Linked DNA regions of Azospirillum sp. TSH100. The protein of the gene in region 2 binds, or shares a complex with, the protein of the main gene of each other region. Links are inferred from orthologs where the notes say so. Each region holds a gene or a part of one and is shown on either strand. Other genes may lie near its edges.

The links. The genes of interacting proteins can lie anywhere in the genome.
Region 1: the proteins of pnp (region 2) and E6C72_RS06605 are in contact, whole or in part, in a cryo-EM structure (PDB 9QH0), measured with the Escherichia coli proteins. The link is inferred for Azospirillum sp. TSH100 from one-to-one orthologs.

The regions. Positions count from the first base shown.
Region 1 is NZ_CP039634.1:1,383,292-1,388,027, forward strand. Bases 185-3,813 are described here. They hold E6C72_RS06605 (ribonuclease E/G), read right to left. Parts: upstream 3,418-3,813; coding sequence 385-3,417; downstream 185-384. Other genes in these bases: greB (transcription elongation factor GreB), read right to left, coding at 185-282. Also shown: more of greB, read right to left, coding at 1-184; E6C72_RS06610 (N-acetylmuramoyl-L-alanine amidase), read left to right, coding at 4,113-4,736. UniProt on the Escherichia coli protein: Endoribonuclease that plays a central role in RNA processing and decay. Required for the maturation of 5S and 16S rRNAs and the majority of tRNAs. Also involved in the degradation of most mRNAs.
Region 2 is NZ_CP039634.1:890,198-894,653, reverse strand. The notes cover bases 578-3,520. They hold pnp (polyribonucleotide nucleotidyltransferase), read right to left. Parts: upstream 3,134-3,520; coding sequence 1,022-3,133; downstream 578-1,021. Other genes in these bases: rpsO (30S ribosomal protein S15), read right to left, coding at 3,484-3,520; E6C72_RS04275 (YafY family protein), read right to left, coding at 578-886. Also shown: E6C72_RS04280 (VOC family protein), read right to left, coding at 1-90; more of E6C72_RS04275, read right to left, coding at 197-577; more of rpsO, read right to left, coding at 3,521-3,753; tRNA pseudouridine(55) synthase TruB, read right to left, coding at 3,768-4,456. UniProt on the Escherichia coli protein: Involved in mRNA degradation. Catalyzes the phosphorolysis of single-stranded polyribonucleotides processively in the 3'- to 5'-direction. Also involved, along with RNase II, in tRNA processing.

The DNA of each region.
Region 1 (4,736 bases), 490 kb from region 2 along the record:
CAGCCGCTTGTTCAGGAAGCGGATGCGGCGGTCGATCTCGCGCAGCCGCTTCTTGCCGTAGAGATAGTCGCCATTCTCCGAGCGGTCGCCGTTGCCGGCGGCCCAGGACACCACCTCCACCACCTTCGGCCGCTCCACCCGCAGCAGGTGGCGCAGCTCCTCCTGCATACGCTGGAAGCCGGGCGGGGTCATGTAGTTCTTGAAGCCCTGCGGCAGCGGTGCCGGATCGTCGAGATCGTCGTCGTCAGGCGTGTCGTTCTCGCGGGTGAAGGCCTTGCTCATGGTCCGACCTGTCCTGTGGCAGGGATGATAACGTCCGGGAAAAGGAAAAGGCGCCTTGCGGCGCCTTTTCCCGTTCCAGATGTCCCGGTTGGGCCGTTCGGCTTACCGCTTCCACCAGCCGCGGCGCGGCTTGGCATCCGATGCCTCGTCGCCACCGGCAGAAGCAGGCGCGGCGGCCGGCTCGGGAGCCGGGGCCGGAGCAGCCTCGGCAGCGGTTTCCACCGGGGCTTCGGCGGCAGCCTTGCGCTTGCGGGACGCCTTCTTAGCCGGCGCGGCTTCGGCGGCGGTTTCCACCGGCGCCTCGGTCGCAGCGGCGGCCTTACGCTTGCGACCCTTGGCCGGGGCTTCGACAACCACCGGAGCGGGGGCTGGCGCGGCCTCGGCAGCGGTTTCCACCGGGGCCTCGGCGGCGGCCTTGCGCTTGCGGGACGCCTTTTTGGCCGGCGCGGCTTCGGTGGCGGTTTCCACCGGCGCCTCGACCGCAGCGGCGGTCTTGCGCTTGCGGCTCTTGGCCGGGGCTTCGACAACCACCGGAGCGGGGGCCGGGGCGGCCTCGGCGGCGGCTTCCGCCGGGGCTTCGGCGGCGGCCTTGCGCTTGCGGGACGCCTTCTTGGTCGGCGTCTTCGCGGCGGCGGCTTCCACCGGTGCACTCACCGGCGGCTCGGCGGCGGGCACCGGAGCCAGGGCTTCCTCGACCGCAGGAGCCGTGTCGCCGGCCAGGATCCAGTCGAGGTCACTCGCCTCCCCCGAAACCGGGACGGAAACCGGAGCCGGAGCGGCGGCGGGCTGCTGGCCAGCGGCGTCCTCGCCGCCCTCCAGGCCTTCCGCACCCTCGCGGCGGGACCGGCGACGGCCACCGCGCTTGCCGCGGCGACGCTTCTTGCGACCTTCGCCGTTCCGCTCGCCGGCATCGGCGCCGGTCTCGTCCTCGCCCTCATCCTCGTCCGAATCGTCGCCTTCCGCCTCGGCGGAGTCGAACGCGGGCTCGGAGACAGCGGCCGCAGGGATCGCCTCGGCGGCAACCGGCAGAGCGGCCTCGTCGGTGTCCTGACCCGCCTCGTCCTCGGTCTCGCCCTCGGCGCTTTCACCTTCGACGCGGCCTTCCTCGCGGTCACGGCCACGGCCGCGGCGGCGGCGGCGGCGGCGGCGACGGTCCTCGCCGTTGCCGTCGCCATTGGTCTCGGCACGCTCGGCCGATTCCTCTGCCTGGGCGGCCTCGGTCTCGACCTCCGGCTCTTCCACCGCCTCGACCGGCTCGGCGGCAAGCGCGCGGTCGGTCTCGGCCATCACGCGGTCGGCGCTGACCAGCGGGCCGTCCTCGTCGGGCAGGCGGGCCTTGTTGCGCTCCAGACGGTGGTCCGGGGCGATCAGCGTATCGTCGGCCTGGACCATGACGCTGAATGCGTGACGCTCTTCGATCTTGGCCAGCTCACCGCGCTTCTGGTTGAGAATGTAGAGCGCGATGGAGGTCGGGACGTAGATGGTGATCTCGGCCGACCGCTTGCGGATGCCCTCTTCCTCGATGGCGCGCAGGACGTGCAGCGAGGCGGATTCGACCGAACGGACGACGCCGGTGCCCGAGCAGTGCGGGCAGCGCTCGAAGTTGGTCTCCAGCAGCGACGGGCGCAGACGCTGACGCGACAGCTCCAGCAGGCCGAAGGCGGAGATGCGGCCGAGCTGGATGCGCGCCCGGTCGTTCTTCATCGCTTCCTTCATGCGGCGCTCGACGGCGGCGTTGTTCCGCGGCTCCTCCATGTCGATGAAGTCGATGACGATCAGGCCGGCCAGATCGCGCAGACGCAGCTGGCGCGCCACCTCGTCGGCGGCCTCCAGGTTGGTCTTGTAGGCGGTTTCCTCGATGTTGCGCTCGCGGGTCGATTTGCCGGAGTTGACGTCGATGGAGACAAGCGCCTCGGTCGGGTTGATGACGATGTAGCCGCCGGAGCGCAGCTGCACCACCGGGCTGTGGATGGCGTCGATCTGCGTTTCCACCTGATAGCGGTGGAACAGCGGGATCTGGCTGTCCCGGTACAGCTGGACACGCTGGGAATGGCCCGGCATCAGCATGTCCATGAACTCGCGCGCCGTGCGGAAGCCGGCCTCGCCCTCGACCCAGATCTCGTCGATGTCGTTGGCGTAGAGATCGCGGATCGACCGCTTGATCAGGTTGGCCTCTTCATAGATCAGGCAGGGCGCCGACGACTTCAGCGTCTGTTCGCGGATGTCGTCCCACAGACGCAGGAGATATTCCAGGTCGCGCTTGATCTCGGGCTTGGAACGCTCCAGCCCGGCGGTGCGCAGGATGACCGCCATGCCATCGGGAATGTCCAGGTCGGACAGGATTTCCTTCAGGCGCTTGCGGTCGGCCGGGTTGGTGATCTTGCGGGAAATCCCGCCGCCACGGCCGGTGTTGGGCATCAGGACGCAGTAGCGGCCGGGCAGTGACAGATAGGTGGTCAGTGCCGCACCCTTGTTGCCGCGCTCCTCCTTCGTCACCTGCACCAGCATGACCTGGCGGCGCTTCACCACTTCCTGAATTTTGTAGGAGCGCAGCGGGCGCGAACGGCGGCGCTGGGTTTCCGCCTCCTCGTCCTCGTCGCCGCCGAGCGTGTCGGGGGCGTCGGCTTCCTGGGCGGCGGACTGGGCGGCGCCCTCGGTCTGGGCGGCCTGCTCCTCGCCGGCCTCGGCGTCTTCGCCGTTGTCGTCCTCGCCATCCTCATCCGACGCCTCGGGCGCGATGGGGGAGGGCATCGGCGACCATTCCTCGACCACCTGCTCGGGGCGGATCGGCTCGGCCATCACGGCGCCGTCGGCGGCGGCCTCGGCCCGGGCTTCCGCCTGCTCCTCCAGCCGGCGTTCCTCGGCCAGCAGGGCCTCGCGGTCGGCCATCGGAATGCGGTAATAGTCGGGATGAATTTCGGAGAAGGCGAGGAAGCCGTGGCGGTTCCCGCCATATTCCACGAAGGCCGCCTGGAGCGAAGGCTCGACCCGCGTCACCTTCGCCAGGTAGATGTTGCCTTTCAGCTGCTTGCGGCTGGCGATCTCGAAGTCGAGTTCCTCCAGCCGGTTCCCATTGACCACGGCGACCCGGGTTTCTTCCGGGTGCGTGGCGTCCACCAGCATGCGCTTGGCCATATACGTTCCTCAACGGCGCGACCCAGGGAACCCGCGCGACCGGTCGGGCCGCCTGGACGCAGCGTCTGTTGTGGGCGAAGCATACGGCACGACGGACCGGAACCGCCGAACGGCGCTGACGAGAGCAGCCAGGACGGCCCGGTCGACACGCGCCGGGCTGCCGCCTTGCGGCCACAGCCAGCTTCGAGGTTTCGTCCTCTCACCGCCAACCCGAACGCGCCACCCCGCGACGTCCCTCCGGCGCAAATGGCCGGACAGGCGGTGTCGAGGGCGACGCCGCAGCCCCTTGGGTAGGCCCCGTGACCGGCGATCGGCTGACCTTTGGATTGGGTGTCCGTGGATCAGCGAATCGGCGCTCACCTTGGGAGTCCGACCCTGGTCTGGCGAATTGCGGTCTGTCGCAAAGATACCATAGACAAGCGATCCCTCTTGCACAACGCGGAAATGCGGCGATTCGGTGAACAAGTTGATCGCGGGGAAGCGGGGGTGCGTCCTTCCACCGGGACGGCCTGTCCGGGTGCCGTGCCGGCCACGCTCCCATTCACTGTTGCAGGAACGGCACCCCCGGCCGGAATTGACTCGGAGCCTGACGATCCGCGTTGAGAGCGTTGAATTGGCTGGGCTATAGCTGGTCGTCCGGCGCTCGTTTCCGCCACCTCTTTCCGTCCTGGTCCCTCTGCCGCCGAGGAGATTTGATGCCACGGCCGCCCAGCCTGCCGACCGTCTTGCCCGATCGCCTGCCGCGTTCCGCCCGTTCGCCGCGCGGGCTTATTGCCCATGGCCTGGGCATGGTTCTGCTGGCGCTGGTGTTGCTGGGCTTCGGCGCGGCCGGGATGATGGCCGGAACGGCGGCGGCGCAGGCCACGGCGGCCCTGCCGTCGGCGCCGCCGCGCACGGCGGTGGTCGACGCGCGGCTTGGCATCCACCCGGACAAGACCCGTTTCGTGCTGGAACTGAGCGATCCGGTGTCCTTCACCGTCTCGGTTGCCGCCGATCCCTATCGCGTGATCGTCGATCTGCCCGACCTGATCTGGCCCGGCGGCTCTCTGCCGGTGGAGGGCAAGGGGGTGGTCGCGCGCTACCACCATGCCGGGGGGCCGCGCGGCACGCGGCTGACCTTCGAGACGGTCGGCCCGGCCCGGCTGCGCGAGGGCTACATGATCTCGCCGCGCGACGGCCACCAGCCGCGCCTCGTCCTCGATCTGGAAAAGACCACCGCGGCGGAATTCCGGCAGATTGCCGCCGGGAAGGACGCGAAGGAAGTTGGCGCCAAAGGTGCGCTGACGATGTCGTCCATCGTCTCGTCGGCGATGGCGGTT
Region 2 (4,456 bases):
ATAGAAGGCAGCGCTGGCGGCCGGGCTGTCGACATAAAGCAGGACGAAATCGAGGGCGAGGGCGGCGGCAGCGGTCTGGGTCGCGGTCATGGTCGGCTCCGGTCTTGAGCGGTTGGGGTGGGGCGGTTGCGTTCGGCGCCCTCACCGGCAAGGCCAAGACTAGGCCCCTATGCTGACAGTTTCCGTCAGCATGCCATCATCGTTGCGGGATGCCCTCCGCCGCGCGCCACTCCTTCAGCATCGCCTGCCGGCGGCGGGGATAGCGGATGTCGCTGGCGGTCAGCGCCAGGATGCGGTCGGTGCGGAAATGGCGGAAGGACTGGCGCAGTTCGCACCATGCCACCATCACCCGCACCCGGTCGAAGAAGCCCAGCGCGAAGGGCCAGACGGTTCGCCGGCTCTCCGACCCGTCGCGGTCGCGATAGCTGATCTCCAGCTTGCGTTCGCAGCGGATGGCGGTGCGGATGGTCGCCAGTTCGGCGTCCCCCGCCGGGATGGGTTCGCCCGGCCCGACCAGCAGGGTGGAGCCGTCCAACCCCTCCCGCTTGTCCGGAGGCAGCACCGCCGCGATCTTGGCGAGCGCATTGCGCGCCGCCCCGCCCAGCCGGCTGTCGCCGCGCTCCACCACCCAGCGCGATCCCAGCACCAGCGCCTCGACCTCCTCCTCGGTGAACATCAGCGGCGGCAGCAGGAAGCCGGCGCGCAGCAGATAGCCGACCCCCGGCTCCCCCTCGATCATCGCGCCCTGCCCCTGGAGCGTGGCGATGTCGCGATAGAGCGTGCGCAGGCTGACCCCCAGCTCGTCGGCAAGCGACTTGCCGCTGACCGGCTGGCGATGCCGCCGCAGAACCTGCATCAGATCGAGGAGACGTTCGGCGCGGGACATCGGGAGCTGCGGAATGGGAAGGGGTGCCCATAATGACACCTAAAATGACAAAGGGCGCTCCCCGATGGGAAGCGCCCCTGTTCATGGCAGGTCCCGCCGGGCGGTTGCCCGGCGGTCCCGAACCCTATCGACGGATCACTCCGCCTTCTTGGTCAGGTCCTCGCCGGTGGCCTGATCGACCTGCTTCATCGACAGCTTGACCTTGCCGCGGTCGTCGAAGCCGATGACCTTGACCTTCACCTGGTCACCCTGCGACACGACGTCCGACACCTTGCCGACGCGCTGCTGTGCCAGTTCGGAGATGTGGACGAGGCCGTCGCGTGAGCCCAGGAAGTTCACGAAGGCGCCGAAATCGACGACCTTCACAACCTTGCCGGTGTAGACGACGTTCATCTCCGGCTCGGCGACGATGCCCTTGATCCACTCGATGGCGGCGTCCGACTTCTTCTGATCGACGGCCGAGACCTTGACGGTGCCATCGTCGTCGATGTCGATCTTGGCGCCGGTCTGCTCGACGATCTCGCGGATCACCTTGCCGCCGGAGCCGATCACGTCGCGGATCTTCTCCTTCGGGATGTTGATCACGGTGATGCGCGGGGCGTTCTCGTTGACGCCTTCGCGGGCGCCGGTCAGCGCCTTCGACATCTCGCCCAGGATGTGCAGGCGGCCGTCCTTGGCCTGGCCCAGCGCGATCTTCATGATCTCCTCGGTGATCGAGGTGATCTTGATGTCCATCTGCAGCGCGGTGACGCCGACCTCGGTGCCGGCGACCTTGAAGTCCATGTCGCCGAGGTGATCTTCGTCACCCAGGATGTCCGACAGGACGGCGAAGCCGTGGTCTTCCTTGATCAGGCCCATGGCGATGCCGGCGACCGGGCGGGCCAGCGGCGCGCCGGCATCCATCAGCGACAGCGAGGTGCCGCAGACGGTGGCCATCGAGGAGGAGCCGTTGGACTCCGTGACTTCCGACACGACGCGCAGCGTGTAGGGGAAGTCTTCCTTCTTCGGCAGCAGCGGGTGGATGGCGCGCCACGCCAGCTTGCCATGGCCGATCTCGCGGCGGCCCGGGCTGCCCATGCGGCCGGCTTCACCCACCGAATACGGGGGGAAGTTGTAGTGCAGCATGAAGTGCTCGCGGTATTCGCCTTCGAGCGCGTCGATGATCTGCTCGTCCTGGCTGGTGCCCAGCGTGGTGACGACCAGTGCCTGGGTCTCGCCGCGGGTGAACAGGGCCGAGCCGTGTGCGCGCGGCAGAACGCCGACTTCCGACACGATCGGGCGCACGGTCTTGGTGTCGCGGCCGTCGATGCGGCGGCCGGTCTTCAGGACGGCGCCGCGCAGGATGTCGGCCTCCAACTCCTTGAACTCGAAACCGATCGACTGGGCGTCGAATTCCTCGGCCAGAGTCTCCAAGGCCTTCGCCTTGGCGGCACCGACCTTCTCGTAGCGGCTCTGCTTCACCGTCTCGGTGTAGGCGGCCTCGACGTCCGCACCGACGGTCTCGCGCAGGCGGGCCTTCAGGGCCTTGCGGTCGTAGGACGGCTCCGGCAGGTCCCAAGGCTCCTTGGCGCATTCCTCGGCCAGATCGATGATCATGTTGATCACCGGCTGGAAGTTGGTGTGGCCGAACATGACGGCGCCCAGCATGACCTCTTCGGTCAGCTCCTTGGCTTCCGACTCGACCATCAGAACGCCTTCGACGGTGCCGGCGACGACCAGATCCAGGTCGCTGTCGTCGACCTCGTCCATGGTCGGGTTCAGGATGTACTGGCCGTTCTTGTAGCCGACGCGGGCGGCGCCGATCGGACCCAGGAACGGGATGCCGGAAATGGTCAGGGCGGCCGAGGCGCCGACCATCGCCACGATGTCCGGATCATTCTCCAGATCATGGCTCAGCACGGTGCAGACGACCTGCGTCTCGTTGCGGAAGCCGTCGGCGAACAGCGGACGGATCGGACGGTCGATCAGGCGGCTGACCAGCGTTTCCTTCTCGGTCGGACGGCCTTCGCGCTTGAAGAAGCCGCCGGGGATCTTGCCGGCTGCGAATGCCTTTTCCTGATAGTTGACGGTCAGCGGGAAGAAATCGACGCCCGGCTTCGGCGCCTTGGCGGCGACGGCGGTGCACAGTACGGTGGTGTCACCATAGGTGACCAGCACCGCGCCGTTGGCCTGACGGGCGATCTTGCCCGTCTCCAGGACCAGCTTGCGGCCGCCCCACTCGATTTCTTTGCGATGAACAGTAAACATGGATTCTTTCCTTCCATCCGACACCCTGAAACGGCCGGATTGCCGCCCAAGGCCGGGGCCATCGGTCGTAGGACCCCGCGAGAAAACCGGAGATGTGGTGCTCGACAACAGGATCAAACAAATCGAGACACGGGAGTCGTGAATGCAAAAAAGGCCGGTCCCCGAATGATCGGGCCGGCCTGTTCGTCACGAAGCGCTCAAGATCGAGTTTGTATTGCCAATAACCAATGAGGTGTTCCGGAACGATACAGGTGGACGATGACTCAAAGCTTCCCGCCGGTTTTCAAGGGAAACCCCCGGCCGGTGGCCGGCCGGGGAAACCCGAACCCGTCAGCGGGACGGCGCAGCCGTTAGCGGCGCAGGCCCAGACGCTCGATCAGAGCGGCGTAGCGCGACTGATCCTTCTTCTTCAGGTAGTCGAGCAGACGGCGGCGCTGACCGACCATCACCAGCAGACCACGGCGGGAGTGGAAGTCCTTCTTGTGGCCCTTCAGGTGATCCGTCAGGTTGCTGATGCGCTCCGTCAGGATCGACACCTGGACCTCGGGCGAACCGGTGTCGTTGGTGCCGCGGGAAAATTCCTTGATCAGCTCTTGCTTGCGCTCGGGCGTAATCGACATCGGGGTCTCCTAAATCATGTGAGGTTGAGCACGCGCACCGGACGGACCTCCGCCCCCTCGACACGGGCCAACGCCACCGGCGTTCCGCCGAAAAGCGCAATGACGGTGCCGTCCCCACCGTCAGCACCCTGAACCGCCATCAGGCGGTCACGATCCTGCCGGGTGAGGAGGGCGACCGTCTGGCCGTGCCTCAGTCGGTGCGCTTCCGCTTCCGTCAGGGCCAGCGCCGGGATGTCGTCCAGCGCGGTCTCGATCGGCAACAGAAGTCGTTCGACGGCCGCACCTTGCTCCATGGCGGCCAGTTCGTCCAGGGAAATCGCCCGGTCCAGCGTGAAGGAGCCGACGCGCAGACGGCGCAGCAGTCCGACATGGCCGACCGTGCCCAGCGCCTCCGACAGGTCGCGGGCCAGCGAACGGACATAGGTGCCCTTGCCGCAATCGACCTCGAACACCGCATGGTCGGCGTCCGGTTCCTCGACCAGTTCGAAGCGGTCAATGCGCACGGTGCGGGCGGCAAGATCGACAGCATCGCCCTCACGGGCGATGTCGTAGGCGCGCTCGCCGTCGATCTTGATGGCGCAGAACTGCGGCGGCACCTGCTGGATCTCGCCCAGGAAGGCGGGCAGGGCGGCGCGGATCGCCTCGGTCGCCGGACGATGGTCCGAGCGGGCGATCACCTCGCCCTCGCGGTCGTCGGTGGTGG